Regions from separate parts of the Serratia sp. 25CWL12 genome, predicted to be linked through region 2. Evidence: predicted binding sites of a transcription regulator. Region 2 holds the regulator's gene; each other region holds the start of a gene.

What was found. Region 2 encodes PurR, which represses purine synthesis genes. Its sites were predicted from a motif close to CANGCAAACGTTTGCNTG; they were not measured.
Region 1: a site for PurR is predicted at 4,449-4,466, ahead of purT (formate-dependent phosphoribosylglycinamide formyltransferase). Genes of this name have one in related genera too.
Region 3: a site for PurR is predicted at 5,767-5,784, ahead of cvpA (colicin V production protein). Genes of this name have one in related genera too.

Annotation. Positions count from the first base shown of each region.
Region 1 covers NZ_CM147698.1:2,233,584-2,244,386, reverse strand. The annotation lists gene ACX9GV_RS09835 (hypothetical protein) at 1-414, shown strand, start outside; gene ACX9GV_RS09830 (CoA pyrophosphatase) at 785-1,369, opposite strand; gene pabB (aminodeoxychorismate synthase component 1) at 1,366-2,739, opposite strand; gene ACX9GV_RS09820 (YoaH family protein) at 2,879-3,121, shown strand; gene purT (formate-dependent phosphoribosylglycinamide formyltransferase) at 3,214-4,392, opposite strand; gene dbpA (ATP-dependent RNA helicase DbpA) at 4,622-6,004, shown strand; gene ACX9GV_RS09805 (S9 family peptidase) at 6,173-8,206, shown strand; gene ACX9GV_RS09800 (hypothetical protein) at 8,316-8,444, opposite strand; gene pip (prolyl aminopeptidase) at 8,655-9,608, shown strand; gene ACX9GV_RS09790 (DNA polymerase III subunit theta) at 9,641-9,871, opposite strand; gene ftnA (non-heme ferritin) at 10,119-10,631, shown strand; gene copC (copper homeostasis periplasmic binding protein CopC) at 10,687-10,803, shown strand, end outside.
Region 2 covers NZ_CM147698.1:2,031,458-2,042,260, forward strand. The annotation lists gene rnt (ribonuclease T) at 1-378, shown strand, start outside; gene ACX9GV_RS08850 (Grx4 family monothiol glutaredoxin) at 450-797, opposite strand; gene ACX9GV_RS08855 (C40 family peptidase) at 1,257-2,072, shown strand; gene sodB (superoxide dismutase [Fe]) at 2,290-2,868, shown strand; gene cydH (cytochrome bd-I oxidase subunit CydH) at 3,145-3,234, opposite strand; gene purR (HTH-type transcriptional repressor PurR) at 3,923-4,948, shown strand; gene punR (DNA-binding transcriptional activator PunR) at 4,945-5,889, opposite strand; gene punC (purine nucleoside transporter PunC) at 6,019-7,224, shown strand; gene ACX9GV_RS08885 (riboflavin synthase subunit alpha) at 7,353-8,000, opposite strand; gene ACX9GV_RS08890 (DNA topoisomerase III) at 8,184-10,109, opposite strand; gene mnmH (tRNA 2-selenouridine(34) synthase MnmH) at 10,109-10,803, opposite strand, start outside.
Region 3 covers NZ_CM147698.1:1,289,677-1,300,479, reverse strand. The annotation lists gene hisP (histidine ABC transporter ATP-binding protein HisP) at 1-187, opposite strand, end outside; gene ACX9GV_RS05670 (ABC transporter permease) at 203-910, opposite strand; gene hisQ (histidine ABC transporter permease HisQ) at 907-1,593, opposite strand; gene ACX9GV_RS05660 (lysine/arginine/ornithine ABC transporter substrate-binding protein) at 1,833-2,615, opposite strand; gene ACX9GV_RS05655 (UbiX family flavin prenyltransferase) at 2,921-3,493, opposite strand; gene purF (amidophosphoribosyltransferase) at 3,670-5,187, opposite strand; gene cvpA (colicin V production protein) at 5,224-5,709, opposite strand; gene dedD (cell division protein DedD) at 5,886-6,590, opposite strand; gene folC (bifunctional tetrahydrofolate synthase/dihydrofolate synthase) at 6,591-7,856, opposite strand; gene accD (acetyl-CoA carboxylase, carboxyltransferase subunit beta) at 8,112-9,020, opposite strand; gene ACX9GV_RS05625 (DedA family protein) at 9,199-9,861, opposite strand; gene truA (tRNA pseudouridine(38-40) synthase TruA) at 9,930-10,751, opposite strand; gene ACX9GV_RS05615 (aspartate-semialdehyde dehydrogenase) at 10,751-10,803, opposite strand, start outside.

The DNA of each region.
Region 1 (10,803 bases), 200 kb from region 2:
CGTTTAGGGAGTATCAAATTTTCATTAGATTACCCCAAAGAGAAGCCATACATGAAGAGTGAGATAGGCTTTTTGGTAAATAATCAACAAGATAATATATTGCAAGGGTATTATATATTTACCCGTAGCTGTGAGGAAAGTAAATTAATACCGCAGGTGTTAAAACAGAAATATGGTGACCCTATTGTTGTGCGAGAGGCTACCGATACTTGGCACTATTCCGCTTATTATTGGGAAAGTACGGCTGATGGCTTGGATATATTATTAGCGCCAACTAAGCAGAAGTTTAATTTTGAAGGTAAAGAATATGACTGCCCTTCTACTCGTTTGTATGTGATAAAGTCTGGGTTGCGTTTTGGAAATATGGGTGATAGGGAAACAGTATTGTTTAGTTTTAGAAAAAGACATGACTAATAATCAAAATGCCACCGGGTTACTGGCTTTATTGAATAAATCGGACTTCTGACTGCAAGCAGGATCAGAACACCTGATTCCTGATCCTGCAGCGGTATCTGTGGCAAAGGAAAATAAAATTGATGCTGATAGTCTCTAGGCTTTGTGACAGTGGCAATTTCAAATGAATAAAGATTAGCCAGGTGCATCTGTGGGTAGTTGCTAAACTTGTAATGATTGATAACATGATGAAAATCAATAAGTTAATTAAACGTAGGCTAAGGTTGAACTTTTAGTTAAATGGAATAAAAATAACACATAAATCATGGGTATAACTATTTTGGTCAAAAACGATCGGCTAAGTTGATCGCATAAGTTGATCGCAGTGCTTTTACATGCGGACCTGTTGGGCCAGACGGCGAATAATGGCGGCAGTAAGCCCCCAGATAAATTGGCTGTGATACCAAGAGAGATAAACCCGATGCGGGTGGCCTCCGCGCTGAATATCCAATGGATAATAACGCGAAAGCATCAGCGCCTGCTGGAGTGGCATTTCAAACACTGTGGCGACTTCATCTTGATTGGCGTGAAATTGGATATCAGGCGGTAGCAGGCCGATAACCGGGGTGACTTGAAAACCGGTACTACTATCAAGCGGTGCCAACTGACCGAGTATTTGTACTTTGTGCGGGGGAATAGCCACTTCTTCTTCCGCTTCACGTAATGCGGTGATAATCGGCGAGTGGTCGTCAATATCGGTTTTGCCCCCAGGGAAGGCGACCTGGCCTGCATGTTTACGCAAGGTATCAGCCCGACGAGTGAGTAACAACGTGGGTTCTGGCCGGCGAATAATCGGGATCAGTACGGCGGCGGGGCGTACCTGTTGATACCGTGATGACGCCTGTTCCTCCGGCAGTTGTAACTGAAAGCGGCGAATAAAATCAGCCAGTTGCAGCTGATTATCCTGATAGCTCATGAAACGGTAAACTCCCCCAGCAGTGGCAAGATACGGCCTACTTTATCAAAGGTTTCCTGATATTCCGCCTGCTCCTGGCTATCAGCAACAATACCGCCACCCGCAGAGCAGAATAGGCGGCCATGTTCAGTGAACAGTGTGCGAATGGTAATATTACTGTCCATGGTGCCACAGAAACTAATATAGCCAATACTGCCACAATAGGCATTGCGGCGTTGTGGTTCCAGCTCTTCAATGATCTCCATGGCGCGCACTTTTGGCGCACCGGTGATAGACCCCCCTGGGAAGCAGGCGCGCAGTAACTCGCTGGCGGAAGTGGTCTCCGGTAAGGTGGCGGTGATGGTACTGACCAGATGGTGCACCGCTGGGAAGGGTTCTACCACGAACAGTTCAGGGACCCGTACCGTACCGGGTTGAGCTACGCGGCCGATATCATTACGCAGCAGATCAACGATCATCAGGTTTTCTGCCCGATCTTTGGCGGAGTTAGCCAACATTTGTCTCTGCTCCGCGTCCTGTGCGGCATCTGCCAGGCGTGGCAGGGTGCCTTTGATAGGGCGGGTCTGGATTTGCTGGTTGGCCAACCACAGAAAGCGTTCCGGTGACACGCTGAGCACTGCATTTTGCGGCAAACGCAGAAAAGCCGAGAAGGGCGCGCGGTTGCTAGCACTTAACTGGCAGAAAGCTTGCCACTCATCCCCTTGATAAGGGGCGGAAAAGCGTTGCGTCAGATTGATCTGATAACAATCACCACTCAGCAGATAAGCCTGGATGCGGCGAAACTTTTCACCATATTGCTGACGCGTCATATTGGCTTGCCAATGCCCGGTCAAGGAGAACGGCTCGGTAGCGTAACCGGGCTGCTGACTGAGCCACTGCCAACGCTGTTCCACATCACCATAGCTGAGCAGGGTCAATTTTTGCTGATGATGATCGGCGATTAAGGCCCAGTCATAAATACCTACCGCCATATCTGGCAAGGTGATATCCGCCTGTGCCCGTTGTGGCAGTGTTTCGATACGTCGCCCCAAATCGTAACCGAATAGCCCTAAGGCTCCACCTTGAAACGGTAGCTCGCTATTCGCCGAGACAGTTATGCCCAGAGCATCGAGCTGCTGTTGCAGCAGTTTAAACGGGTCTTCTGGTGAGCAAATAGTGCCGTTTGGCTGCTGGATCTGGGTCACTGCACCCTGCGTGGTTAATGTCACCTGCGGGTCGGCCACCAAAATATCAAAACGGTTATGTGAGTGTTCGGCAAACCCGGAGTGAAGCAACATTGCCCATGGCTGTTGTGCTAATGGTGCAAACAGCGCTAGCAACGTTTCGCGGTGATAGGGCAACGATTTAAGATTAGGGGTGCTGACACTCATGGTATTCACTTTATCTGGCTAGTGGAAACGGTGTTATGGGTTAAGGTTGAGAACTAAATTCAGGCAAATGGCTGTTGGACTGCATCTTGTCTCAACTTGGGTATATAATCCATACCTATATTTTACTGGGGAGCAGCAGATGTTCGCAGGAATGCCATCTTTAAGTCACCAACAGCAGCAAGAAGCGGCTGAACGAATCCATGACCTGATGGAGCAAGGTATGAGCAGTGGCGAAGCCATTGCCATCGTGGCGCAAGAAATCCGCGAAGCCCATAAAGATGACCGGGTTACCCATATGTTTGATGATGAACCGGATCAGCCAACAGTCAGTGACTATCTTGAAGAAGATGATGATACTGGCGAGGAGCATGACGACGATTAAATGGTCGTGATTTAATGGCATTGGGGGCGGTATCCCGCCCCCAAATATCCCCGCATTATTCAAACCAAAGCCCAGGGGATAGTGATCACCACTTACGGTAATACTTTGATTTCCGCCGCTGCCTGTTTCGCTAGGGCTATTGCTTGTTCAATCTCAGGTGCCGTGGCCAGTGCCACCCCCAGGCGACGTGTGCCGTTGATTTCCGGCTTACCGAATAATCGCACCTGGTTGTAACCGCTGAGTGCGCGATTCAAACCCGTGAAACGGACATTATTGCTATTAAGCTCCGGTAGAATTACGGCCGAAGCTGAAGGCCCGAACTGCCGGATGGTGTTAATCGGCAAGCCAAGGAAAGCTCGGACGTGCAGTGCAAACTCTGAAAGATCCTGCGAAATAAGCGTGACCATGCCGGTATCATGTGGGCGAGGGGAAACCTCACTAAAAATCACCTCATCACCACAAACAAACAGCTCAACGCCAAACAGACCAAAGCCACCTAAGGCCCGCACGATATTCTCGGCGATGGCTTGGGCACGACTCAAGGCCAGTGGAGACATTTGCTGAGGTTGCCAAGATTCCCGGTAGTCCCCCTCTTCCTGACGGTGGCCAATGGGGGCGCAGAAGTAGATGCCATCAATGGCATTAATGGTCAACAAGGTGATTTCGAAATCAAAGGTGACCAGCCCTTCAACAATCACCCGCCCACCACCAGCGCGGCCGCCTTGTTGCGCATACTCCCAGGCTGCACTCAATTGTTGTTGATCACGAATCAGCGTTTGCCCTTTGCCGGATGAGCTCATCACGGGTTTGACGATGCAGGGGTAACCTATTTCCGAGACCGCCTGCTGGAATTCTTCTTCATTACTGGCAAAACGGTAGCTGGAGGTTGGCAGGTTAAGGGTTTCGGCCGCCAAGCGACGGATACCTTCACGGTTCATGGTGAGGCGAGTGGCCTCGGCACAGGGCACCACGCGATGGCCAAGCTGTTCCAGTTCAACCAGCATATTGGTGGCGATAGCTTCAATTTCGGGCACGATGTAATCGGGACGCTCTTGCTCGATCACCGCTTTCAATGCTTCTCCATCCAGCATATTAATAACATGACTGCGGTGTGCCACATGCATTGCGGGTGCGTTGGGGTAACGATCAACCGCGATTACTTCCAATCCTAAACGTTGGCATTCAATGGCCACCTCTTTGCCTAACTCGCCAGAACCGAGCAACATCACACGGGTGGCCGCAGGGCACAGGGCAGTTCCAATTGTTAACATAGTTTGGTACCTGGTTTTCTGTTGGGATTAATGGGAGTTGGAGCGCTGTCAGTATATACGAAAACGATTGCAAACCTGGTCTGAGCACACAACTGGCGATTTTGCACTGTCACGGAGAGATAACCCAGGGTATCAATCTGGAAATGACCTTAAATCTGTTATCATTAATACTCGAACCGCTGCTGACCATCACAGCGCCGCTTTTTCACTGACTATAAGAGTTATTGCCGTGAGCACAGCTTCCTTTTCTTCCTTGCCATTACCCGCCGAACAGTTAGCCAACCTAAATGAACTGGGGTATGCCGAAATGACGCCGGTACAGGCCGCAGCCTTGCCCGCCATCCTGCAAGGGCAGGATGTACGCGCCCAAGCCAAAACGGGCAGCGGTAAAACGGCTGCATTTGGTATTGGGGTGCTGGATAAAATCAATATTCCGCTGGTGGCGACGCAGGCGCTGATCTTATGCCCGACGCGTGAGTTGGCCGACCAGGTCAGTAAAGAGTTGCGCCGCCTGGCCCGTTTTGCACAGAACATCAAAATATTGACCTTGTGCGGCGGCCAACCGCTGGGGCCACAGTTGGATTCGTTGGTTCACGCGCCGCATATTGTGGTGGGGACACCGGGGCGGGTGCAGGAGCATTTGCGCAAGAAAACCCTGATACTGGATGCCATGCAGGTGCTGGTGTTGGATGAAGCGGACCGCATGCTGGATATGGGGTTTGCCGACGAAATTGATCAAGTGATCAGCTACACCCCAGCGTCACGGCAAACACTGCTGTTTTCTGCCACTTACCCGTTAGGCATTGAGCGAATCAGTGCCCGGGTGCAACGCACGCCATTCGACGTAGTGGTGGACGAGAGCGAGGAACTCACCAGCATTGAGCAACGTTTTTACGAAACCACCCGTGACCAACGGCTGGCACACTTGGTTGCGGTAATCCGCCACTATCAACCCGCCTCTTGCGTGGTGTTCTGCAATACCAAACGGGATTGCCAGAGCGTCTACGAGGCGCTTGATGCCTATAATATCAATGCATTGGCACTGCATGGTGACTTGGAGCAGCGCGACAGAGACCAAGTGTTGGTGCGTTTTGCCAACCGCAGTTGCCGGGTATTGGTAGCGACGGATGTGGCTGCCCGTGGTCTGGATATAAAAGAACTGGAACTGGTGGTTAACTACGAACTGTCATTTGACCCCGAGGTGCATGTTCACCGTATTGGCCGTACTGGCCGGGCAGGCTTAAGTGGCCAGGCGATTAGCCTGTGTACCCCGCAGGAAATGGTGCGAGTGCATGCCCTTGAGGAGTTTTTGTCCATGGCGGTCACCTGGGGCCAGGTGTCAGAGTTAAAGGGTGCTGCTGACGCGGCCCTTGAAGCGGAAATGGTCACCTTGTGCATTGATGGTGGGCGCAAAGCCAAAATCCGCCCGGGTGATATTCTTGGCGCGTTAACTGGGGATGCCGGTTTAACTGCCGCAGAAGTGGGCAAGATTGACCTGTTCCCGGTGCACGCTTATGTGGCCATCCGCAAGGCCAGTGCCCGCAAAGCGTTACAACAACTGCAGCAGGGGAAAATCAAAGGTAAAAGCTGCAAAGTGCGGTTGTTGAAATAGGCGCCGGGTTGGCATGATAAGCGCTATATACACAAGTACAATCAAGTTACAGGTAGGCGGCAATCGAATGAATCCCTAGGAGCATAGATAACTATGTGACTAGGGTGAATGAGAGCAGCCAACAACGCTGTAGCTTGATTGGCGAAGAGTATGCGGGATGATTAAACAATGATAACACCACCAAAAGCACAAAAACGGCCTTACCCCATTACGGTCCATGGCGACACCCGCGTGGATAATTATTACTGGTTACGTGACGACCAACGGGAAGATGCTGAGGTTTTGGACTATCTGCAGGCTGAAAACGCCTATACCGCCGCACAGCTAAAACCGCAGCAAGCCCTGCGTGAAACGCTGTACCAAGAAATGGTGGCGCGAATTCCGCAGCAGGAACACTCCGTACCCTACGTAAAACGCGGTTTCCGCTACCAGACCCGCTATGAGCCTGGCAATGAATATGCGGTTTATCTGCGTCAGCCAGAGGCCACTAGCGAGCACTGGGAGACCTTGTTAGACGGCAACCAGCGGGCGGTAGGCCACGATTTTTATACCCTGGGTGGCTTGGAAGTCAGCCCGGACAATCAACGCCTGGCGGTGGCGGAGGATTTTTTATCACGGCGACAATACGACATCCGCTTTAAACTGCTGAGTAACGCTAGCTGGGCAGAAGAGGTGTTAGCGAATACCGCAGGCAATTTTGAGTGGGCCAATGATTCAACCAGCGTGTTTTATGTGCGTAACCATGGGCAAACACTGCGCTCTTATCAGGTCTATCGCCATATTATCGGCACGGATCCGCAGCAAGATGTTCTGGTCTATGAAGAGTTGGACGATACCTTCGACGTCAGCCTAGGGAAAACCACCTCTGAACGTTATATCCTGATCTACATCAACAGCACCACCACCTCAGAAGTTTTGTTGCTGGATGCCGATTGCGCCGACGCGCCGCCGCAGATGTTTGTCGCTCGCCGTAAAGATCATGAATATGCCGTTGATCATTACCACCACCATTTTTATATTCGCTCCAATAAACAGGGCAAAAATTTTGGCCTTTATCAGAGCGATGTTCCTGCAGAGGATACCTGGCAGACGCTGATTGCCCCACGTGTTGAAGTAATGCTTGAAGGGTTCAGTCTATTCCGCGACTGGCTGGTGGTGGAGGAACGTACGGCGGGGTTAACGCAGTTGCGGCAAATCCATTGGCACAGTGGTGAAGATAAACCCATCACCTTTGACGATCCCGCTTACATGACTTGGTTAGAGTACAACCCCGATCCTGAAACAGCGCTGCTACGTTATGGTTATTCCTCTATGACCACACCCACCACCATTTATCAGTTGGACTTGGATAGTGGTCAGCGGCAGCAGTTAAAACAGCAGGAAGTGAAAAATTTCACCGCGCAAGATTACCGCAGTGAGCGACTGTGGGTGACGGTGCGTGATGGGGTAGCCGTACCGGTATCATTGGTTTACCGTGCTGATCGTTTTACCCATGGGGCAAACCCGTTGCTGGTGTATGGCTACGGCTCTTACGGTTACAGTATCGACCCGACATTCAGTGCCAGCCGTTTAAGCTTGCTGGATCGTGGTTTTGTCTTTGCGTTGGCACATATCCGTGGTGGTGCGGAGTTAGGCCAGTGCTGGTATGAAGATGGCAAACTGTTTAACAAGAAAAACACCTTCAACGATTTTATTGATGTCACCAAAAACCTGGTAGAACGGGGATATGGCGATGCTAAGCAAGTGTTTGCCATGGGGGGCAGTGCAGGGGGATTGTTGATGGGGGCGGTGGTCAACCAGGAACCGCAACTGTTTAACGGGGTCGTTGCCCAAGTGCCGTTTGTGGATGTGGTGACCACCATGCTGGATGACACCATCCCATTAACCACCGGCGAATACGATGAATGGGGTAACCCCAACGACAAGGCCTATTACGACACAATGTTGCAATATAGCCCTTATGACCAGGTTAAAGCCCAGGATTATCCCGCTATGTTGATCACCACCGGGTTGCATGATTCCCAAGTGCAGTATTGGGAACCGGTGAAATGGGTGGCGAAACTGCGTGAATTAAAAACCGACGATCATCAACTGTTACTGTACACCGATATGGATGCTGGCCATGGCGGCAAGTCTGGGCGCTTTAAAGCCTACGAGGATATTGCGTTGGAGTACGCCTTTATTATTTCGTTAGCAGAATAGATATACTGATAGCCGTTGCCATTGATGCCGCAGTAATAATGGCTGCTGTTTAATGGCGACGGCTACATTTTCTCTTCAGCTTAATAAAGCGTTAATACTCGATGGGGGATTACTGGTGAATCAGGAATTGATCACCCGATGGGCTCCCTTTTTTGGCACGTTTATCAGCACGTTTTTCGGCAGGTGTTTTCACCGGTTTTTTCTTCGCATTTTTCTTGCTATCCAATCCCTTACTCATGATGGCCTCTCTAATACCTTATGATTGGGTGGGTTGCTATGCCATTAACCCCCTTACCACCAGTAGAAGCAAGCATTAAAAAAATAAAAAATACAACGTGTTGTTAATCCACTGGTTATACTTTATCAAAATGTTCAAAACAAAGTGGTGGTTATATTTTGCGCCACTTCGGTTTTGATAAAAGCAGACATATCACGAGATGGAAATAGCATGGAACAATTGCGCGGTTTATATCCACCATTAGCAGCGTATGACAGCGGTTGGTTAGATACGGGTGATGGGCACCGAATCTATTGGGAATTGAGTGGTAATCCACAGGGTAAACCGGCACTGTTTCTTCATGGTGGGCCCGGTGGCGGCATTTCACCCAGCCATCGGCAACTATTTGATCCACAACGCTATAACGTGTTGCTATTTGATCAGCGCGGTTGTGGCCGTTCTAAGCCCCATGCCAGCCTGGAAAATAACACCACTTGGCACCTGGTGGACGATATAGAAAGATTGCGCCAAATGGTGGGCATCGACCAATGGCTGGTGTTGGGGGGCTCTTGGGGTGCCACCTTGGCCCTGGCTTATGCGCAAACATACCCGCAACAGGTCAGTGAAATGGTATTACGCGGTGTTTTCACCCTGCGTCAACAGGAACTGAATTGGTATTATCAGGATGGTGCGTCACATATCTTCCCGGATAAATGGGCGCAGGTATTGTCTATCTTATCAGAGGAAGAGCGTAAAGATGTGATTGCGGCTTACCGACAGCGCTTGACCTCATCGGACCGCCAGATACAGCTCGAAGCAGCCAAATTGTGGAGCCTGTGGGAGGGGGAAACCGTGACACTGTTACCCAGCAGTACGGCGGCTACTTTTGGTGAAGATGAGTTTGCCTTGGCGTTTGCCCGCATTGAAAACCATTACTTTACCCATCAGGGATTTCTCACCAGTGATGACCAGTTACTGAAAAATGTCCCACTGATCCGCCATATTCCTGCGGTGATTATTCATGGGCGCTACGATATGGTCTGCCGGTTACAAAACGCTTGGGATCTGGCGCAGGCTTGGCCGGAAGCGCAACTGCAAATTGTTGAAGGGGCAGGGCATTCCACCAATGAACCGGGTATCCAGCACCATGTGATCCTGGCGACCGACCATTTTGCTGGCAAATAACCGCCAGCAAGCCATCATTATGGTTAGCGCGGTTATTTCACTTTGGGTTCGTAAGGCAGACGAGAGAATTTATGTGATTCGGCGCGATAGTGCGCTACACGTTGACGGAAATAATCACGCAGATGTTCTGGTTGCTCACGCTCCATCATCTCTGGGATCACCGGCATATTGTAGCGCTCTTTGAAGGCGACCCCGGATGCAGCCAGATCAACGTTGACCTTATCCATCTCATCTTTGGAAAGTTCAGCCAGATTGTAACTCATGGTATTCCTTCATTTGGCAATATCAAAACAGGCAGAAGGTAATCTACCCAAGTGCACTTGGCAAGTCACAAAGCGCAGTTTTACCCTCAGCCATAACTGAGTTTGCATTGTTACCAGCGACTTCACAGATTTGACCTAGGGTAGCCGTTGTAAATAGCAATCATTTTCATAATCAGGTATGTTGTGTTATCTACGATTTAACATGATAGCCATCCTTATCACCCAAATAATATCAAAAGGAATCATTATGTTAACCCAAGATATGGTCAGCAAGTTAAATGAGCAACTCAACCTGGAGTTTTACTCAGCAAACCTTTACCTACAAATGAGTGCCTGGTGTAGCAACAATGGCTATGAAGGATCTGCCGGTTTCCTGAAAAAGCATGCAAAAGAAGAGATGCAACATATGCATCGTCTGTTCGATTACGTGAATGACACCGGTGCTTTACCCTTGCTGGGAAGCATTGACGCCCCACCGGTAGAATTCGATTCACTGGCTGATGTTTTCCAGAAAACCTATCAACATGAGCAACTGATCACCGGCAAAATTAATGAGTTAGCTCACGCGGCAATAACCAGTCATGACTACTCCACCTTCAATTTCCTGCAATGGTATGTTGCGGAACAGCATGAAGAAGAGAAACTGTTTAAATCCATACTGGATAAGTTGGCTTTGGTGGGGAACAGTGGCAATTCATTGTTCTTTATCGATAAAGACCTGCAGAAAATGGCTGCTTTTGCACCGACGAGTAATAGCTAAATGAACTTATGTTGCAGCATGCGGCATGCTGCAACTAATAATAAAAGGGTGTGGAATGTTCACTAAAATTCGCCTGCTTGGCACGATTGCTGTGCTATCTCTCGGATTGTTTTCTCAACCTCTGTTGGCTCATGCGCATTTGAAAACGGTGGTCCCGGCGACCGGCAGCACC
Region 2 (10,803 bases):
TATGATGCGTTACACGCGATTTTTAAAGCGGTACGTAAAGGCATTAAAGACCAAGGGTGTAATCGCGCAATTATCGTCGCCCATAATGCCAACTTTGATCACAGCTTTCTGATGGCGGCAGCGGAACGTGCCAGCCTGAAACGTAACCCATTCCACCCGTTTGCCACCTTTGATACCGCCGCATTAAGTGGGTTGGTATTAGGGCAAACGGTTCTCGCTAAAGCCTGTATTACTGCGGGTATCGCGTTTGATAGCAGTCAGGCACACTCGGCGTTGTATGATACCGAGCAAACCGCCCTGCTATTCTGCGAATTGGTTAACCGCTGGAAACGCCTGGGCGGCTGGCCAATTACCGGGGACCTGACGGAAAAATCTTAAGCTCAGAGCAGGTTTGTTCCCTGCCTTTACACTCAGGCAGGGAATGATTACCACTTAATATCTGCTCACTGTTACGGCTGTATCTCTTGCTGATCTTTGTATTTTTCAGCCGTTTGTTTGATTAATGGTTGCAGTTCACCACGCTGATACATCTCAACAATGATATCGCAACCACCAATCAATTCACCGTCTACCCATAATTGTGGGAATGTTGGCCAGTTAGCATACTTAGGCAACTCTGCACGAATATCCGGGTTTTGCAGAATATCCACATAGGCAAAGCGTTCACCACAAGCGGAAAGTGCCTGCACAGCCTGAGCAGAAAAACCACAACTGGGTAATTTCGGCGAGCCTTTCATATACAATAGAATGGGATTAGTGGAGATTTGCTGCTGAATTTTTTCAATCGTGCTCATTATTGCTTCCTCAAGCTATACCATGGCGACAAATACATCATACGGATATTGTAGCGGTAGCAACAGACCAAGAAAACACTATCTTTTGCATGGGTATGCTCCCTCCTCCGCCCTATACTTAAGTGATTTGATTGATTTGACACAGTGCGATGAAGGTTAAATAGCATTTATGCCCGCCCTAATGTTAAGCCAAGGCGGTGAGACTTATCCCTATGGTAAATATTTTTTGACGATCTGTGATTAATGAATAATAATTTTCAATGCTACTGCTGAACGCAGTTTGTTCTTTCAATGTGCTATTTTTTGACCTGATAAAAAGTCATTAATGTTTTCTCACAAAATAAATCATTATTTATGAGATCAATAGCACGTTATATGGTTAACTTCGGGATTATTGTACTCGGATTTAGCAAGTACATTATTTATACATTTTCTGTTTGAGCCAAGGTTGGTAATATAGACATGCGGTTAATTACAACATTTTTAATGCTGCTATTCACACAACTGTTCTTTAACCTCGCCCATGCTGCGCCGCGGGCTGATGTTTCTGCTGAGCAACGCAAAAACCACGTTAAGCAAGCTCAGCCAAATGTTGGTAAGAAAAAGAAAGCCGATAAAACCAGCAAAAAAGCAAAGCTCTCCTCTCCACCAAAAGCAGTAAAAGCGTCATCCTCTGCAGTGAAGACCAGCAAGAAAACCAGCAGCCTGAAGTCAAAAACTAGCACCCGGAAAATCGCCGGTACTAAAGTGACCCCCAGCAAAAAAGGAAAAACAAAGGGATATGGCCGTCATCGTGAAGCCGGTAAGGCTACGGCAAAATTGCTGACACAGGAAAAAACACTAAAACTTAGCCCTGAGCACAAAAAACGTTTTCAGCGTGCCAAGCAAACCGCCGTCAGTAAGCTGATGGGACAAATGGGTAAACCTTATAAGTGGGGAGGCTCATCACCAGGTACAGGGTTCGATTGCAGTGGTTTGATCTATTACGCCTACAAAGACGTCGTCAAGATCAAAATGCCGCGGACTGCTAACGAAATGTTCCACTTACGTGATGCCGCCCCTGTCAAACGTAGTGAATTGGAAACAGGTGATCTGGTGTTTTTCCGTATCAATAATCGCGGCACTGCGGATCATGTTGGCGTCTATATCGGTAACGGTAAGTTTATCCAGTCGCCACGCACGGGTGAAGAGATCCAAATCACTCAGTTGAATAATGACTACTGGCAAAACCACTATATTGGTGCTCGCCGGGTGGTTACACCTAAAAACATCCGCTAATCCACCTTCGCTGGCTGAGTAGTTAAACTCAGCCTCTCCTTTTTTTCTCTTGTTATTTAGTTAGTTACTCAATTAGTACACATTGGATCTTTTATTCACTCGGAAAGTTGATAAGATTAACAACTATGAAATATCTATAACAATTCTGTGTTTCCTCTCTCCGCGGCTCTGACTGGCGCTAACGAGAGAGAACTCTGTATATAAAAAGGAGAAAGCAATGCCGTTTCAATTACCTGCACTACCGTATGAAAAAAATGCGCTTGAGCCTCATATTTCCGCTGAAACTCTGGAATACCACTATGGTAAACACCATAACACCTATGTGGTTAACCTGAATAACTTAGTGAAAGGTACCGAGTTCGAAGACAAAACCCTGGAAGAGATCGTCAAAACTTCCACCGCTGGTATCTTCAACAACGCCGCACAGGTATGGAACCACACCTTCTATTGGCACTGCCTGTCACCACAAGGCGGCAATGAGCCAACGGGTGCTGTTGCTGAAGCCATCAACAAATCTTTCGGTTCTTTCGCTGCATTTAAAGATCAATTCACCGATGCCGCAATAAAGAACTTCGGCTCCGGCTGGACCTGGCTGGTGAAAAAAGCTGATGGTTCACTGGCAATCGTCAGTACTTCCAATGCAGCAACCCCACTGACTGGCGCTGACAAGCCGTTATTGACGGTTGACGTTTGGGAACATGCTTATTATATCGACTATCGTAATGCACGCCCTAAATACCTGGAAAACTTCTGGGCATTGGTCAACTGGGCATTTGTAGCAGAAAACCTGGCTTAATCGCCGGCAATTGCTCAGAGAACAGTGACCTATCGAGCTGTTACTCATAAAGCTGTTACCAATAAATTAAGGCGCGGAATTTTTCCGCGCCTTAATTTATTGTACTCGTCATTAACATTGCGGTTGCTGACCGCCCAGCAACCTGAATATACCCGTCGCCAATCAAACTGCTGCGGTGTTGGCTACGCGCACTCACCCTAGTCACATAGTGGCCTATGCTCCTAGGGATTCACTTGCTTGCCGCCTAGCGGCATCTTGATTGAACTTGGGTATAAACTAATTCAATGCGGCAATAAGGCCGAACGCCACAATCATTACCAATGCACAACAGGTAGTAAACAATGACATCTTCAAATTGGTATCCATAAACGTCTCCCTCTCTATGATCTTCGTCGTACTGTAAGTGGTATGGTTCCTGGTTGCCCTGTCGTGACGTAGCTGCCTCAGTAACCGGGGGGTGCTTACTGATTTGCCCCGTTATGACTATTTATTGTTACTGCTCATTGCGACTACTCATTGCAACCGGAATAAACTCAGGTATGTGGTTACTCAAGCATAAGCGACGCAGCCAATACAGCAAATCATTTTTCCCACAGTTCGTGACTTATCTCTTGTTATCCCAGTAGTCTATGCCCCCATTACAATCTAAATGACGGCGTATCCGTTATGGCTCGAATAAACTTGATGTTAAATACATGATTAGCTCTTCCACTTTGCTGCAATATACGACAAAATCGCCCATTCATAACCGCATACCGGTGTAATGCCCTCCTGTTTAAGCGACTGACGAATTCAGTACTAAAAACTCAGTTTTCGCTTATCTAAATAGCTATGCCTCCAGGTGGGTATGATGCAGGTTAGCTGAGCGTTGAGCGCATGGATGCGCGATACGAGCCCCCACGGACGGGTTCACGGCGTGTCAGCGTTCCGCATCGTGCCCACAAGCCAGATGCTTAACGTGAAGCGACATCAGGTACGGTTATCTAGACAGGTAGGCAAACGATTAACATCATACCTGCATAATGGACATGTAGGTTTAGGAGTCATTTTTTACATGGCAACGATTAAAGATGTAGCCAAGCGCGCGGGCGTTTCCACAACGACCGTTTCACACGTTATTAATAAAACGCGTTTCGTCGCCGAAGAGACTAAGGTAGCCGTTTGGGCTGCGATTAAGGAGCTACATTATTCGCCCAGTGCAGTGGCCCGCAGTCTGAAGGTTAATCATACCAAATCGGTGGGTTTGCTGGCGACCTCCAGCGAGTCGCCCTACTTTGCCGAAGTGATCGAGGCAGTAGAAAACAGTTGCTATAGCCAAGGCTATACCTTGATCTTATGCAACTCTCACAACGATTTGGATAAGCAACGAGCCTATCTGTCGATGCTGGCGCAAAAACGCGTTGATGGCCTGCTAGTAATGTGCTCCGAATATCCAGAGCCTTTACTGGAAATGCTGGAAGATTACCGCAATATCCCTATGGTGGTTATGGATTGGGGCAGCGCACGCAAGGATTTTACTGATACCATTATTGATAATGCTTTTGCGGGCGGTTACCTGGCTGGCCGTTATCTTATCGAACGTGGGCACCGGGATATCGGCGCGATTCCTGGCCAACTTTCGCGTAATACCGGCGGTGGACGTCATCAGGGATTCCTCAAAGCGCTGCAGGAAGCACATATCGACATCCGTGAAGAGTGGATCGTTCAAGGTGATTTCGAGCCGGACTCTGGTTACCAAGCCATGCATGAGATCCTGTCGCAAAAGCAACACCCAACCGCCGTTTTCTGTGGCGGTGATATTATGGCGATGGGTGCCATCTGTGCTGCTGATGAACTGGGGTTGCGCGTACCACAAGATATTTCGGTGATCGGGTATGACAATGTGCGTAATGCTCGCTACTTTACCCCGGCACTGACCACTATCCATCAACCTAAAGAACGCTTGGGTGAAATGGCCTTCACCATCTTGCTGGACCGTATTACCAGCAAACGTGAACAATCCAAAGTAATCGAAATTCACCCAACCCTGATCGAACGCCGTTCTGTCGCCGATGGTCCTTTTATCGATTACCGTCGTTAATCGCTCACGCCGGGAAGCAGCAGACTTTCCGGCGACTTCTCGCTCAGCCATTCCTGATTAAGCGTTTCACTGTCACCCAGATAGTTGAGTAACCAAGACATGGCGGGTGACTGCGCTTTTTGCTGCCAGGTAAGGCAACAAGCACTCGGGGGAAAGGGTTCACGCAGTTGTAACTCCACCAACTCTCCGCTTTGTACCAACGGTAATACCCGGTGGGCTGGCGCCATCCCCACACACAAGCCACTACAAAGGCAATCTACCGCAGAAACCCAATCAGGCACCATTAAGCGCCGTTGGTTATCCAGCGACCAAGTTACCCGTTTGGGTAAATTACGTGATGTATCCTCTAACACCAGCGAAGGGTAAGCGCGTAATTGCTCATCACTGAGGGGGCCTTTCATCGCCGCCAAAGGATGACTGGCGCTGACCACACAAAGCCAATTGATAAAGCCCATATCACGGAATGCATAACCCCCCCCTACGGGCACAGCGCGTGTCGCACCGATAGCCATATCCACACGGCCATCAACCAAGGCATCCCATACTCCATTAAACACCTCTGGCTGCAGCACCAATTCCATATCAGGAAAATGGTGATAAAAATCCAGTAATAGCTGGCGGCTACGCTGTGGCTTTACAATCAAATCAACCGCAATTCTTAACTGACCACGCCAACCATTAGCAACCTGCTGGCACTGTCGACGCGCATCAAGCATTTTTTTGATAACAACTCGCGCCTCTTTAATAAACAGTGAGCCCGCAGGTGTTAATTCCACATTACGGTGATGGCGCACAAAGAGAGGGACCGCCAACCATTGTTCCAGTTGCCGCACGGTATAGCTCACCGCCGAAGGAACACGATGTAATTCCTGTGCTGCTGCGCTGAAACTCCCGGTACGTGCTACCGCATCAACGACATCTAACGAGTATTCAGACCACATAGTGATATTCTGCCTTCAAATTTTTTAATAGCACCTTGCAAATAATACCGTTTCACAACTAGAGATCCAGCCGTATACACTTGCCGCCGCTAAAAAAATCTGCGTAACATAATTTTAACGAGAAATACCATGCGAAATTTTGGATTTATGTTTTATCTTGCTGGCCTAAGCATGTTGGGGTACCTGGCTACCGACATGTATCTGCCGGCATTTGGTGCTATGCAACAGGAGTTGCAGATTTCCCCTGGGGCCATCAGTGCCAGTTTGAGTATTTTCCTGGCCGGGTTTGCCTTTGCTCAACTGCTGTGGGGGCCCTTGTCAGATCGCCTGGGGCGTAAACCGGTGCTCTTGGTTGGCCTAGTGCTATTCGCCTTCGGTTGCCTGGGTATGTTATGGGTGGAAAACGCAGTCCAACTGTGGTCACTGCGCTTTCTTCAAGCCATTGGGGTCTGTTCTGCAGCAGTCACCTGGCAAGCCATCGTGGTGGATCGCTACCGCGACGGTAAGGTCAACCGTGTTTTTGCCGCTATCATGCCGCTGGTCGCCCTCTCCCCTGCATTAGCACCACTCTGCGGTGCCTGGTTACTTAATCATATGGGCTGGCGCGCCATCTTTATTGTATTACTTTCCATCACATTATTATTGCTTATTCCTACCCTATTACTGAACGATCACAGCCGGTTGGTACCCTCTACTGACAAACAACCCGGCAGCAGTTTCTATCAGATTTTAAAATCCCCGCGATTTAGCGGCAACGTGATGATTTTTGCTGCCTGTTCCGCCAGCTTTTTTGCTTGGCTGACTGGCTCACCATTTATTCTTGGTGATATGGGGTATAGCCCAAATGATATTGGCCTGAGCTATGTTCCACAGACTCTGGCTTTTTTGCTGGGTGGATACAGTTGCCGCAGTGCCTTGAGTCGTATTTCCGGTAATCTCTTGTTGCCTTGGCTGCTGCTCGCCTATGGCTTCAGTATCTTGGCTTTATATTTACTGGCAACATTAACGGAACCGACGTTAACCACTCTGCTGATCCCATTCTGCTTTATGGCCTTAGTTAACGGTGCCAGCTACCCTATTCTGGTCAGTAATGCGCTCATGCCGTTCCCTGAAAGCAGTGGTAAAGCCGCCGCATTGCAAAATACCATCCAATTGGGGCTATGTTTTGTTTCCAGTTTGCTGGTCTCGGCATTTATTAGCCAACCGTTGGTAGCAACCGTCACCATCATGCTCACTACGGTATTTTTGGTCGCTTTGGGCTATGCGATCCAACTTTATGGCGTCAATGAAAAACAGCGGCGTTTACAACAAGAAAGTGCAGACTCAGTCTCATGATGATATGACTTTTGCCGAGCGCGATAAGCTATGGCGGCAAGTGTTTAGTGTCAAAGGCACCAAACACTTTGTAGGTCGAATAGTCGCAGCCCGGCCAAACCAGGGCTGCTTTAATCACTCTTAGGCTTTTACTGGGCTACTGTATTCGCTGCTACAGCCATAGCGGCTTCGCGGCTGGCAAGTACCCGCTCAACGGTATCAACCACGGCCTGGGTCTGCGGGTCGATCTCGATATTCACTTTATCGCCAAGGCGTCGCTTGCCCAACGTGGTACGCTCAAGGGTTTCCGGGATTAAGTGTACGCAAAAGCGGTTATTAACCACCTCACCAATGGTCAGGCTAATACCATCAATGCCGATATAGCCTTTATGCAGCACATATTTCATCAAATCATGTGTTGGCATCCGTAACCATACTTGACGGTTATTTTCCGAGGTGAAAATCTTGGCAACTTCAGCGGTGCAAATAATATGCCCGGACATTAGGTGACCACCAATCTCATCATTGAATTTGGCCGCCCTTTCGACGTTAACCTTAACGCCAAGTTTGAGATCACCAAGATTGGTCAAGCGTAACGTTTCTTTGATCAAATCAAACGTCACTTGGTTACCGTTAATGGCGGTTACCGTCAAGCAACAACCATTATGCGCCACCGAAGCGCCTAGCTCGAGCCCTGGCAACAGTTCAGCGGGCATTTCAATTGTATGGGTGCGAAAATTAGGTTTTTCATCAATGGCAACCAGCGCTGCGGTGCCCTGTACGATACCGGTAAACATGTTGGCCTCTTTTCTGAACTCAATGTGCTGTAAGCAGTTTGCCCCAGTTAGCAGTGAAAACCAAACTACTGAAGCAAAAAAATCCTGTTTCTAGCGCCTGTTCAATCAAGCGATAGAGTATGGCGGCATCTGAATAAATCGGAGATGCACACCATCAAATCAGTAGCGCTATTCGCTGGCGATTTACTCCGCTTTTTTTGCCACTTTGCGGGGGCTTTTTTTCTGTTTTTTACCCTCTGTCGGTGGCGAGCTCGGCAAGCCACGAAACGCGACACTGGCGCGGCTCTGCTTGGCCTGATAGATCAATTCCTGCAAGGTGGCTTCCAGCGGTTGCATAAAATCCTGATAACGGCAGGATTTTTCACTGATTTGGGTGAGTGTTGCTTCCCATTGGGCCGTCATATCAGGACGCGCTGCCATATCCGGTAATGAGTGGATCAAGGCACGCCCGGTGGGGCTTGAATGAATATAGCGCCCTTTCTTGTAAAGAAACGCACGCTTAAATAACAGCTCGATGATCCCTGCCCGCGTTGCCTCGGTGCCCAAGCCATCGGTCTCTCGCAATATTTTTTTCAGCGCTTTATCTTGCACAAAACGAGCAATCCCCGTCATGGCAGAAAGCAAACTGGCATCAGTGAACGGTCTGGGGGGTTGCGTCTGCCGTTCAACCACTTCACCGCGTTCACACAGCAACTCATCCCCTTTAGCCACCACTGGCAATGGTGCCCCTTCATTTTCCTCATCACGCTCTTTGCTACCCAATAGGGTTCGCCAGCCCGCTTCCGCCAGAAAACGTGCCTTGGCAATAAATTTGCCACCCGCAATATCCAACTCAATAACGCACTTGCGGAACAAGGCATCCGGGCAAAACTGCATCAAATATTGCCGGGCTATTAGCGTATAAACATTCAGTTCGTCTTGGCTCAGGTTAACTTTACCACCCCGTGCCGTGGGAATGATGGCGTGATGCGCATCGACCTTTTTATCATCCCAGCAGCGGTTACGGCGTTCGCTGTCAATCACCGGCTGCGGGTAAAGGTCAGGTTGATGGGCACTGATGGCATTCAATACCGCATGCCGCCCGACAAAATGCTCCTCCGGTAAATAACGGCAATCAGAACGGGGATAGGTAATCAGTTTATGCGTTTCATACAACCGTTGGCAGATATCCAATACTTGCTGAGCACTGAGGTTATAACGTTTGGCAGCCTCTATTTGTAACGTAGACAGGGAAAAGGGCAATGGCGCAGTATCCGATTCACGCTTGTCATTATATGAAGTGACTTGGGCAGGCTGGCCTTCAATACGTTTGACCACATGCTCTGCCAAAGGCCGGTGCAGTAAACGGCCCTCTTCATCCTGATAAGGTTCACAAGACTCGCTGGGCTGCCATAAAGCAACAAATCGCTCCTCTTTTGGCGTCACTATGTGCGCTTTCACTTCGAAGAAATCTTTCGACACAAAGTCTTCAATTTCTTCGTCACGGCGCACTACCAATCCCAATACTGGTGTTTGCACCCGCCCCACGGATAACACGCCATCATAGCCGGCATTACGCCCCAGCAAGGTATAAGCACGCGTCATATTGATACCATACAGCCAATCAGCACGCGCACGGGCTAACGCAGAAACACACAAGGGAATAAAATCACGGTTATCGCGAAGGCGTTCAACCGCCCGTTCGACCGCTTGAGGGTTAAGATCGTTAATCAGACAACGGCGCACGTTCTGCCGCTTTTCCACCGGCAGTGCCAAGTAATCCAACACTTCATCCACCAGCAGTTGCCCCTCTCTGTCAGGGTCACCGGCATGGATCACTTCATCGGCCTCGCCCAGTAGACGCTGGATGGCATTCAGTTGCTTGCTCACCGAGGGGCGCGGCTGTAACAACCATTTTTGCGGGATAATTGGCAAGTCAGCCAATGACCAACGGGCATAACGATTATCGTAAACATCGGGTTGAGCCTGTTCCAGCAAGTGCCCGACACACCAAGTCACCACGTCATGACTGCCACAGGCAATGAACCCATCCCCACGGCGATGGGGCTTCGGCAATATATCAGCAATGGCACGGGCCAAACTCGGTTTCTCGGCTATAAACAGTCGCATTACTCACCGTTATTCTGGCTATAGGCCATTAAAAATTCTTTCACCTGCGCATAGTTTCCACGGAAAATCACGCGCTGGTTTTTCTTTTCCAATTGATAGCAATACATCGGATCATAGTAGTGTTGTAACAATGGCACCAACCACTGCTGGTGAGCATCACTGTTATCGGTGGCCCGTTGTAATTGCAGCGCTTCTTCCAACCTTTGTGTTAACTGCTGGAAGAGTTCCAACCCCAAACGGCGTCGAATGGCAAACAAGCCGTGATGCAAATACTCATCATATTGCTGCCAACCCTCCTGTTCACCGTAGGTCTGTTCGAAATCGGCTCGCATCCGGTCAATATACTCTTCCTGCAGCCTTGCCACGCGCACGTCAAATGGATCATCAATCACCACCACCGGTGCTTGCTGCATGGCATTGAATAAACTCAACGGCAGGCTATCAGAACCAATCGTCCGGCTTTCATCTTCCACTATCCACTTGCGACAGCCACCATGCTGTTTTTTCAGCATCTGCACCGCCAATTGATTTTCAAAATCAATCTGGCTAGGTTGTTTGGTCAAGGTTCGGCCAAAAGATGAACCACGGTGATGGGCTAGATTTTCCAGGTCAATACCGGCCGCCATTTCATTAATCAGCAGCGTTTTACCACAACCGGTATTGCCGCCAACGATCACCATCGGCAAGGTCATCG
Region 3 (10,803 bases), 740 kb from region 2:
TGATACTTCCCTCGGTGGGTTTTTCCAGAAAATTAATGCAGCGTAAAAACGTACTCTTCCCCGAGCCAGATGAACCAATAATACTGATCACATCCCCGGCGTTCGCCGCCAGAGAAACGCCTTTCAATACCTCATGGTCACCATAACGTTTGTATAATCCACTGACGGCTAATTTATTTTCAGACATGACTATTTCCGCCATTTATCGATGAGTAACATGTGCCATCCAACGCTTCTCCGCTTTACGGAACAGACTGATCAACACGTAAGAGACAATCAAATACAGTGCTGCTGCGATGCCGAAGGCATAAAAGGGTTGGTACGTCGCCGCATTAATATCACGCGCAATCTTCAACAAATCCGGTACCGTGGCGGTAAACGCTAATGCCGTCGAGTGCAGCATCAGAATCACTTCATTGCTGTATGCCGGTAATGCGGTACGCAGTGCTGAAGGTAAAATAATGCAGCGATACTGTTTAAAGCGCGAAAAACCATAGGCTTTGGCAGCTTCAATTTCACCTTCGGGTACCGAACGGATTGCCCCAGCAAAAATCTCGGTGGTATAGGCACAAGTATTCAGTGTCAGTGCCAAAATGGTGCAGTTAAGCCCACTGCGGAAGAATACGTTCAGCAGTTCGGTGCCACGCACCATCTCCAAGCTGTACACCCCAGAATAAAACACCAGTAGTTGTACATACAGCGGAGTGCCGCGAAACACATAGGTATACAGCCAAACGGGAAGACTCAGCCAGCGAACAGAAGAGACTCGCGCCACCGCCATCGGGACAGCCATTAGCCCCCCCATCACCACCGATGAAATCAGCAACCATAACGTCACCGCCACACCAGTAAAACGGTAGCCATCAGTCCACAGTAGTTGTTGCCAATACTGTTGCAAGATGTCGATCATAGCTCAACCCTTTTGACGCCCAGTGAATAACGCCGCTCAAGCCACAGCAAAACACCATTAGAAAGGGTGGTGAAAAGCAGGTAGACCGCCCCAGCAACAATGGCGTAGAAAAAAGGCTGGTAGGTGCCTTTTCCTGCCAATTGTGTCGCTTTTACCAGATCATTCAAACCCAGGATCGACACCAATGCGGTCGCCTTCAGGATCACCTGCCAGTTGTTGCCAATGCCAGGTAACGCAAAACGCATCATCGCCGGGAACAGAATACGGCGAAAAATTTGCCCTTTGGAAAGACCAAACGCCGTGGCCGCCTCAATTTGCCCCCTCGGTACTGCCAGAAAGGCACCACGGAAAGTTTCCGTAAAATAGGCACCGTAGATAAACCCCAAGGTGATAATACCGGCACTTAAAGGGTCTATATCGATCTGCGTAAAACCCAGTGACTCCGTCACGCTATTCAAGGCAATCTGCAAGCCATAAAAGATCAGCAGCATCAGCACCAAGTCAGGGACTCCGCGGATCAGCGTGGTATAGGCACCGAATATTGTTGAGATGATAGGGTTGGACGAAAGCTTACCGCCAGCACCGAACAAGCCGATCGCCACCGCCAACAGAACGGAACTGAGGGCCAGCTCCAGTGTCACCAGAGCCCCCTCGAAGATCAATAGAGGATAGCCTTGTAGCATTTCTTTTATCCTGTTTTGATTGACTTATACTCTAAATAATTCGAATTGCTTGTAGGCGGCAAGTCCGAGAGTCGCCAGGAGCATAGGCCACTATGTGACTGGTGCGAACTGACGTAGCCAACACCCAAGCAGCTTGAAGTATGACGAGTATAGAACCGCCACAGCTTGTCGGCGGTTCCCGAGATCATGCCAGCCTATTGAAGCTCACCCAGTGGCTTCAACATGCGACAGGACGAGAATTAACCACCATAGATATCAAAATCAAAGTACTTCTTGGCCAATTTATCGTAAGTGCCATCTTGGCGCATTTCAGCAAAAGCCTTATCCAATGCTGCTTTCAACTCAGTTGCATCCTTGCGTAGCCCCATACCAGTACCGACACCAAAGTATTTGTCATCTTTGACTGACTCACCCGCAAAGGCATAATCCTTACCCATAGGTTGTTGAAGGAAGCCATAACTCCCCGCCACCTCATCCTGAAACGCCGCATCAATACGCCCGGAAGCTAAATCCGCATAGGCTAAATCCTGGTTCTGATAAGGGACCACCGTGATGCCTTTAGGCTGCCAAAAAGCGTTAGCATAAGCCTCTTGTGTGGTTCCTTGTAACACCCCCACACTTTTGCCTTGCAGTGCTTCTATGGTGGGTAAAATCGTTGAACCTTTCGGTGCGATCAGGCGTGAATTAGCGGCAAATAATTTGTCGGTAAAGGCGATTTCCTGTTGGCGCTTTTCAGTAATGGAGAGTGAGGAGAGAATTGCGTCAATTTTTTTCGCTTTCAGTGAAGGGATAAGCGCATCAAAATCGCTCTCGACAAAAGTGCACTGGATATTCGCCCGTTTGCACATCTCTTTGGCCAAATCGATATCAAAACCCACCAATTCACCCTGTGCATTTTTGGATTCAAAAGGAGCATAAGTTGGGTCAGTACCAATTTTTATTGTCGTGGGCAAAGCAGCCAAAGCACTACCCATCGCCCCCAGCAGTAACACTAAGGGAAGAGCCTTAACAAGATTTTTCATAATATTCCTCGATTAGATTTTTCCGATGTCCACACAGAGGTGACCTTCTTCCGGTACCAAGGATGCAGCAATCATGCCATTTCTTGTTACAGAACACGATAAGCCATTGACTCTGCACCTATTCCATTCGCTGGCGTGAATCTTACAGGACCCAGTTGGTGAAATAGACCGTTATTTGAGTCTAGCCCTTCTCACCTTGGGTAAACACCCGTATGAAAGCATGGTGCAGCAGAACTATTATGGTGCATAGGTGGCACTAAATCAGTGCAACGCTGCAAAAATGTATAGATTTAATTGTAAATTTGTTAATTAACGCCTTGCCAGCGCGTAAACAGGTCTTGCGGCAATTCAATATCAAACTGGTCGATAACCCGGTTCACGGTTTGATCGATAATATCGTCAAGGGTTTGTGGGCGATGATAGAAGGCAGGCACCGGTGGCATAATCACCGCCCCCAACTCCGCTGCCTGAGTCATTAAACGCAGATGGCCAAGATGCAGGGGGGTTTCACGCACGCAGAGGACCAAAGGCCGCCGTTCTTTCAGCACCACATCAGCAGCACGGGTCAATAACCCATCCGTATAGCTGTTGACGATGCCAGATAATGTTTTGATTGAGCAAGGCAGGATCACCATGCCCATGGTTTTGAAAGAACCCGAAGAGATGCTGGCGGCAATATCGCGCGAATCATAGACCACATCCGCCAGCGCTTGTACATCACGCAGATTTAACGAGGTCTCCAGTGCTAACGTCTGGCGCGCCGCTTGACTCATCACCAAATGGGTCTCAACCCCTTCCACACTGCGCAAAACTTGCAGCAAACGCACACCATAGATGGCGCCACTGGCACCAGAAATTCCGACAATGAGTTTTTTCATAACACGAGTCTCTGCCTGGAGATAGGCCGCTAGCATAGCTGAATTGGGGTAGACTTTGCAGCCCCCCAGCAGAAGGGATGGTGAGTGAACTCTATGCTAGACCCGCATCGCCATTCAAGCTGCAGCAATATAGGCTGCAACTTGAATGAACCGGAATATAGCAGCCCGATTAGCGGTTAGCCTTCATTGTGCATTTCCAGATTTTCCGCTTCGGTTTGGCCGCGCAACGCTTTGGCATCATCATTGCGCAATGTCTCCAGATACTCCAGATAGCCTTGGTCGACATCTTTGGTGACATAAATACCGTCAAACACCGAGCATTCAAACTGAGTGATATCTGGGTTCTCTTCCCGAACCGCGTCGATCAAATCAGTCAGATCCTGGAAAATTAACCCATCGGCACCAATCATCTTGCGGATTTCATCCACTTCACGCCCATGAGCAATCAGCTCTGAGGCGCTCGGCATATCAATACCATAGACATTGGGGAAACGGATTTCCGGGGCCGCAGAGGCCAAATAAACCCGTTTGGCTCCCGCATCACGGGCCATCTCGACAATCTGCTCTGAGGTCGTGCCACGCACGATGGAGTCATCCACCAATAACACGTTCTTGTCACGAAACTCAGCACGGTTGGCGTTCAGCTTGCGACGTACCGACTGGCGGCGCACTTGCTGACCCGGCATGATAAAAGTACGGCCCACATAACGGTTTTTAACAAATCCCTGGCGATAAGGTTTTCCCAGAATATGGGCAATTTCCAGCGCAATATCGCAAGATGTTTCCGGGATTGGGATCACCACATCAATGTCCAGATCTTCCCATTCGCGGGCAATCTTTTTACCCAACTTCTGCCCCATGCGCACTCGCGCACTGTAGACCGAGATTTTGTCCATAAACGAGTCTGGACGGGCAAAATAGACATACTCAAACAAACAGGGGTGGTTTTTAGGATCTTCGGCACACTGGCGGGTGGCAAGCTGCCCCTGATCACTGACATAGACCGCTTCACCAGGTGCAATGTCACGCAAGAACTCAAAACCTAATGTATCCAGCGCCACGCTCTCGGATGCCACCATATATTCACAGCGCCCATCATCCAATGTCCGCTTGCCAATCACCAGCGGGCGAATACCATTAGGATCACGGAATGCCACCAGGCCATGACCGATAATCATCGCCACACAGGCATAGGCACCGCGTAATTGCTGGTGCATTGCCGCAATGGCAGTAAAAATATTATCAGCTTCCAGCGGGGTGTGCTGGAAACGGTCAAGCTCAGTGGCTAACACATTCAGTAGGATCTCCGAGTCGGAGGTCGTATTGATATGACGGCGGCCAGTTTCAAGCAGTTTCTGGCGCAGTTCATGGGCATTCGTCAGATTGCCGTTGTGTGCCAGCGTAATACCGAATGGCGAGTTGACATAGAATGGTTGGGCTTCTGAAGCACTGGAGCTGCCTGCAGTAGGATAGCGCACATGGCCAATGCCCATGTTACCCTGCAAACGCTGCATATGACGTGCTTCAAACACATCTTTCACCAGGCCATTGGCCTTACGCAGACGAAACCCGTTATAGGCATCAATCGTTACGATGCCAGCGGCATCCTGCCCACGGTGCTGAAGCACTGTCAACGCATCATAAATAGACTGGTTTACCGGCATAAAACCGGCGATACCAACAATACCGCACATGTTGTCTTTTCCTCTAAGCCGTTACCGCCCCGGTAACTAGGGGGGTAATAAACTCGACGTGCTTTGCAGATAGTCAAAGAACCAAGTGATGATGGGCTTGAAATAGGGGATAAATTGCGACTGTTTCCAATCCGCACTTTGTGACAAGGTGGTGAAGGTATCCAGAAAAAACAGGAGCGCCGCCACAATCAATACGCCACGCAATGCGCCAAAACAGACACCTAACACGCGATCAGTACCCGATAACCCGGTCTTATCAACCAATGTACCGATCACGTTGTTAACAATAGCGCCCACAATCAACGTTGCGATAAATAATAGGGCTATCGCAACGCCATTCCGCACCAGTTCATCTTCTAAACGAGTGAAATAGGCTGCAAGGTAAGGGTAAAAATGGCTGGCTATAAAAAACGCACATCCCCATGTCACAAGTGACAATGCTTCGCGTACAAAACCTCGGACCAGGCTGACCAAAGCCGAAAATCCAATCAACGCTATAATGACGTAATCAATCCAGACCATGAACTATTCCAATGATGAATCGCCCTTGCATCTCATTCGCGGCGAATTCTAACAGAAAAAGAAAACGTTTGCGTAGCGGATTTCCCGCCACATTAAAAATATAAAACGGTAAAAAAACTGAACGCCATACCATTCACCTTCCGTGTTTGCCGCCAACAGAGAACCGTTCAGCCCCATCAACGAACACTGTACGGCTTCACCTGACCACTCAACCCACTAATGGCATTGAGTTCAGCCAAAGATGACTGCAATTTCTGCTTCGATGCATCAGGCCCCACATAGATCCGGGTAATCACCCCTTGAACCGGTGTCGAAGGCACGGTATAGGCCCGGTAGCCAGACAAACGTAATGAAGCGACAATTTCATTGACCTTGGCGGCATTTTTCAACGCACCTAACTGCACCACATAGGCCTGCCCCACCGGTGCTTTTTCTTCGGTTGCAGGTTTAGGCTGCGGTTTGGTTTCAGGCTTCACTTCCGGTTTCGGTTCAACCACTGGCTTGGGTTTCACCTCTGCTGGCTTGGTTTCCTGCTGCGCCGGGGGTTGAATCGGTTGACTGGTTGCCGGAGGCACCACAACTGGTGCCGATTGCTGCTGCTGAGTATTTTGTCTGGCGGCCTGTTGGGCTGCCGCTTCTACCGCTGCCTGCTGTTCAACCAATGCCCCCGCCCCTTCAGGGGGGTGAGAAGGTAATGGTTGTGACGCTGGCGGGATCATGTCAGCTTCATGGGAGTCACCGGGTTTGGGTACCAGGGGAATAGCGGCAAACTCATCTTCATAATGCCTTTTTTTGCCATCCAGCAAACCCGGCAGAATGATGACCCCTAAGGCGACCAAAATCACCGTGCCAATCAGTCGATTCTGAAATTTACTTGCCACTCACACTCCCCGCCCCTCGTCTATAGCTGCCATCACCGGTGCTACCGTATGAAATGAGCCGCAGACGATCACAATATCTTGAATATCTGCTTGCTGCATAGCCTGGCGCCAGGCAGTTTCAACATCATCAAACTGTTGTGGCTGCACTAAATATTGTGCCAGTTGTTCTGCACTTGCCCCTCTTGGGCCATCCAACGATGCGCAGTACCATATATCCACTACTTCACTCAGGCAAGCCAACGTAGCGGCGATATCTTTGTCCGATAGCATCCCCACCACCGCACGAACCTTGCCACCGTTACGTGGCAATTTTGCCAGTTGACGCGCCAGATAGCTTGCAGCATGCGGGTTATGAGCCACGTCCAGGATCACCCGTGGGTTGTGCTGTACAGTTTGAAAACGCCCAGGCAGCGTAGCCTGCTGTAAGCCACTGAAAATGGCTTTCTCATCAATGTCTAATGTTGAGTAGTATAACGCAGCCAACGCGGTTGCCGCATTGGCCAAGGGCACATTAGGCATCGGCAACTCAGTCAGGCTGGTGCCCTCCCCTTGCCACTGCCAACGCTCCCCTTGTTCACTGAACACCCAGTTGTCACCACTGCGATACAAGCGGGCCCCCAGCTCCTCAGCCACTTGCCCAATACTGTGAGGCATATCCGGTTCACCGACCACAGCAGGTTTGCCACCACGGAAAATACCCGCTTTTTCACGGCCAATACTTTCACGATCGCACCCCAACCAGTCAGTATGGTCCAGCGCAATACTGGTCACTACCGCCACGTCAGCATCAACAATGTTGGTGGCGTCAAGACGCCCGCCGAGCCCCACTTCGAGGATGACGACATCAAGTCTAGCTTGTTTAAACAGGTATAATGCCGACAGGGTACCAAATTCGAAATAGGTCAACGAGGTTTCACCGCGACCGGCCTCAATAGCGGCAAATGAACGGCAGTGTTCCGTTTCGCTGAGTTCCTCCCCCTGGATACGCACCCGCTCGGTATAGCGCACCAGATGCGGGGAGCTATAAACCCCTACCCGTAACCCGGCGGCTAACATAATGGCCTCCAACGTGCGGCAGGTAGTACCTTTGCCGTTGGTGCCGGCCACCGTAAACACCGTCGGAGCCGGCGTAAGCAGATCGAGTTGAGCGGCAACGTGCCGTACACGCTCCAGACCGAGTTCTATCGCTTGGCTATGCAGATGTTCCAGATAGTAGAGCCACGTATTCAGGGGTGCCGTAGCTTGGGGAGCTTGGTGGTTTTGCATACATCCTATCACTGACTTTAGGTTCAAAATCCGTCAGGTGCGCCTCTTAAGTCAATCCAAGAGGGCATTCCGTGATATACCCGTCGCCATTCAAGCTGCAGGGTTGTTGGCTACTCTCATTCACCCTAGTCACATAGTTTTCTATGCTCCTAGGGACTCACTCCTTTGCCGCCTACCTGCAACTTGATTGAACTTGGGTATAACCATAAAGTGACGACGACCCCGCTAATGGTGACACGCAGGGTCTGACATACCTTAGGCGTTGGCCTGGTTTTCCTCTGCGGCTAGCGGAGCAACACCATCAAAATCTGGCAGGGGTTGGTTAGTCAACATAGAAATGATGTTTGCCAGAGTCCGGCGCATTTCTGGTCGACGAACAATCATATCGATCGCGCCCTTTTCAATCAGGAACTCACTGCGTTGGAAACCTGGCGGCAGTTTCTCACGCACTGTCTGCTCAATAACACGCGGACCGGCAAAACCAATCAATGCTTTAGGCTCGGCGATATTGATATCCCCGAGCATCGCCAGACTGGCGGAAACGCCCCCCATGGTCGGGTCAGTCAACACCGAAATATAGGGCAGACCACGTTCCTGCAATTTGGCTAACGCCGCACTGGTTTTGGCCATCTGCATCAGCGACATCAACGCTTCCTGCATACGCGCGCCACCACTGGCAGAGAAGCAGATCAATGGGCAGTTATCCTCCAAGGCTTGCTCAACCGCACGCACAAAACGGGCACCCACCACGGAAGACATCGAACCACCGATAAAGGCGAATTCAAACGAAGCGGCGACGATGGGCATACCGTAAAGTGTCCCCTTCATTACCACCAGCGCATCTTTTTCACCCGTCGCTTTTTGCGCCGCACTCAGGCGATCTTTATATTTTTTAGAATCCCTGAACTTGAGAACGTCTTTCGGCTCCAGTTCGCTCGCCACCTCAACCTCGCTACCTTGATCCAGCAAGGAATGCAAGCGCATACGCGCAGACATGCGCATATGGTGATCACACTTGGGGCACACTTCGAGATTACGTTCCAACTCAGCACGATAAAGAACCTGACCACAGCTAGCGCATTTGGTCCAGACCCCTTCAGGAATGCTCACCTTATTGGTTTGAGTCACATTACTTTTGTTAAGAATTCGTTCAATCCAGCTCATTGATGACCTTTCTGTTTGAACCAGGCAGATGCCAGCCCGCTGTTTATGCGATAACCACCACCAGACCTCTGGCTATAGGCGGGTTCACAAAAACAGACCATAGATACTGCTTATTAAACCATATCGGCCCGATACTGTAGACAAAAAACTGCGTTAACTGACGGGTTAACCGATACTTTTACTGTTTTTGCTGCCGAGCTGCCGCACGTTTATGGCGCCAGATCTCAATAATACCCGGCAGAATTGAAACCACAATGATGGCAACAATCAAGAGTTTCAAGTTTTCTTGCACTATCGGTAAATCCCCGAACAGGTAGCCCGCATAAGTAAACAGCAATACCCAAACCAGTGCGCCAACCACGTTATAAGCGGCAAAATGGCGATAGTTCATATGCCCCATCCCCGCCACGAAGGGGGCGAAGGTACGCACAATGGGAACAAACCGTGCCAGGATAATGGTTTTACCACCATATTTTTCATAAAACTGGTGAGTTTTATCCAGATAACTGCGGCGGAAAATTTTGGAATTGGGATTGGTAAACAGCTTTTCACCGAACAAACGCCCAATGGTATAGTTCACCGCATCGCCAAGCACCGCTGCCACCACCATCAAAGCGACCATGGTATGAACATTGAGATCATTAGATGGTAACGCCGCCAAAGCTCCGGCAACAAACAGCAGTGAGTCCCCTGGCAGGAACGGGGTAACCACCAATCCCGTTTCACAAAACAGGATCAAAAACAAAATGGCATAAACCCAGACGCCATATTGCGCCACCAACTCGGCTAAATGCACATCAATATGCAGAATAAAATCAATGATAAACTTGATAACGTCCATAAACTCTCTCATTTTAACCGGGTAACGCTACCCAGTACTAAATACTTATCTATCTACTATCTGACGGTTTAATCGTCAGCTAAAAACAACGGCCCCAACGGTGGGCGAGGTAACGCAAAACGCTCTGGGTAATCCACCGCCACCAGATACAAACCGTCTGGCCGTGCCGTGGCGGCTGCCAGGTTGCGATCTTTCAACGCCAACAGTTCGGCTATCCAGCTCTCTTCCTGGTTACCACACCCCACTTCCAACAAGCTGCCAACAATATTTCGCACCATATGATGAACAAATGCGTTGGCTTTGATATCCACCAGGATATAGCCACCATAACGCGAAACCTTCACCTGTTTTACATTGCGCCATGGCGTGCGTGACTGGCATTGCACCGCACGGAATGAGGTAAAGTCATTCTCACCCAATAAAGCCTGGGCGGCACGATGCATCCGTTCGGCATCCAGCGGGTGATAAAAATGCGTTACCCCCTGCTGCATAATCGCCGGACGGTAGCGATGATTATAGATGATGTAGCGATAGCGGCGCGCGGTGGCACTGAAACGCGCATGAAAATCGCTGCTCACCCCCTGAACCCAACGCACCGCAATATCTGGCGGCAAATGCGTATTGACGCCCATTGTCCAGGCAGCATCCTGACGACGCGCCGTGGTTTCAAAATGCACCACCTGCCCTGTGGCATGCACCCCGGCATCAGTACGCCCGGCGCAAAATACGCTGATTGGCGCATCGGCCACTTTACTTAACGCCTGCTCCAGGCAAGCCTGCACGCTGGTGACTTCCTGCTGGCGCTGCCAACCATAATAACGACTACCATCATATTCAACCCCCAGCGCAATTTTCAGCATTGGCGGGAGAATGGGTGACTCTGCAGACATCAGTACATCTGCTCCTGCAACAAGCGTTCTGCGGTTTCAACAGCCATCAAGG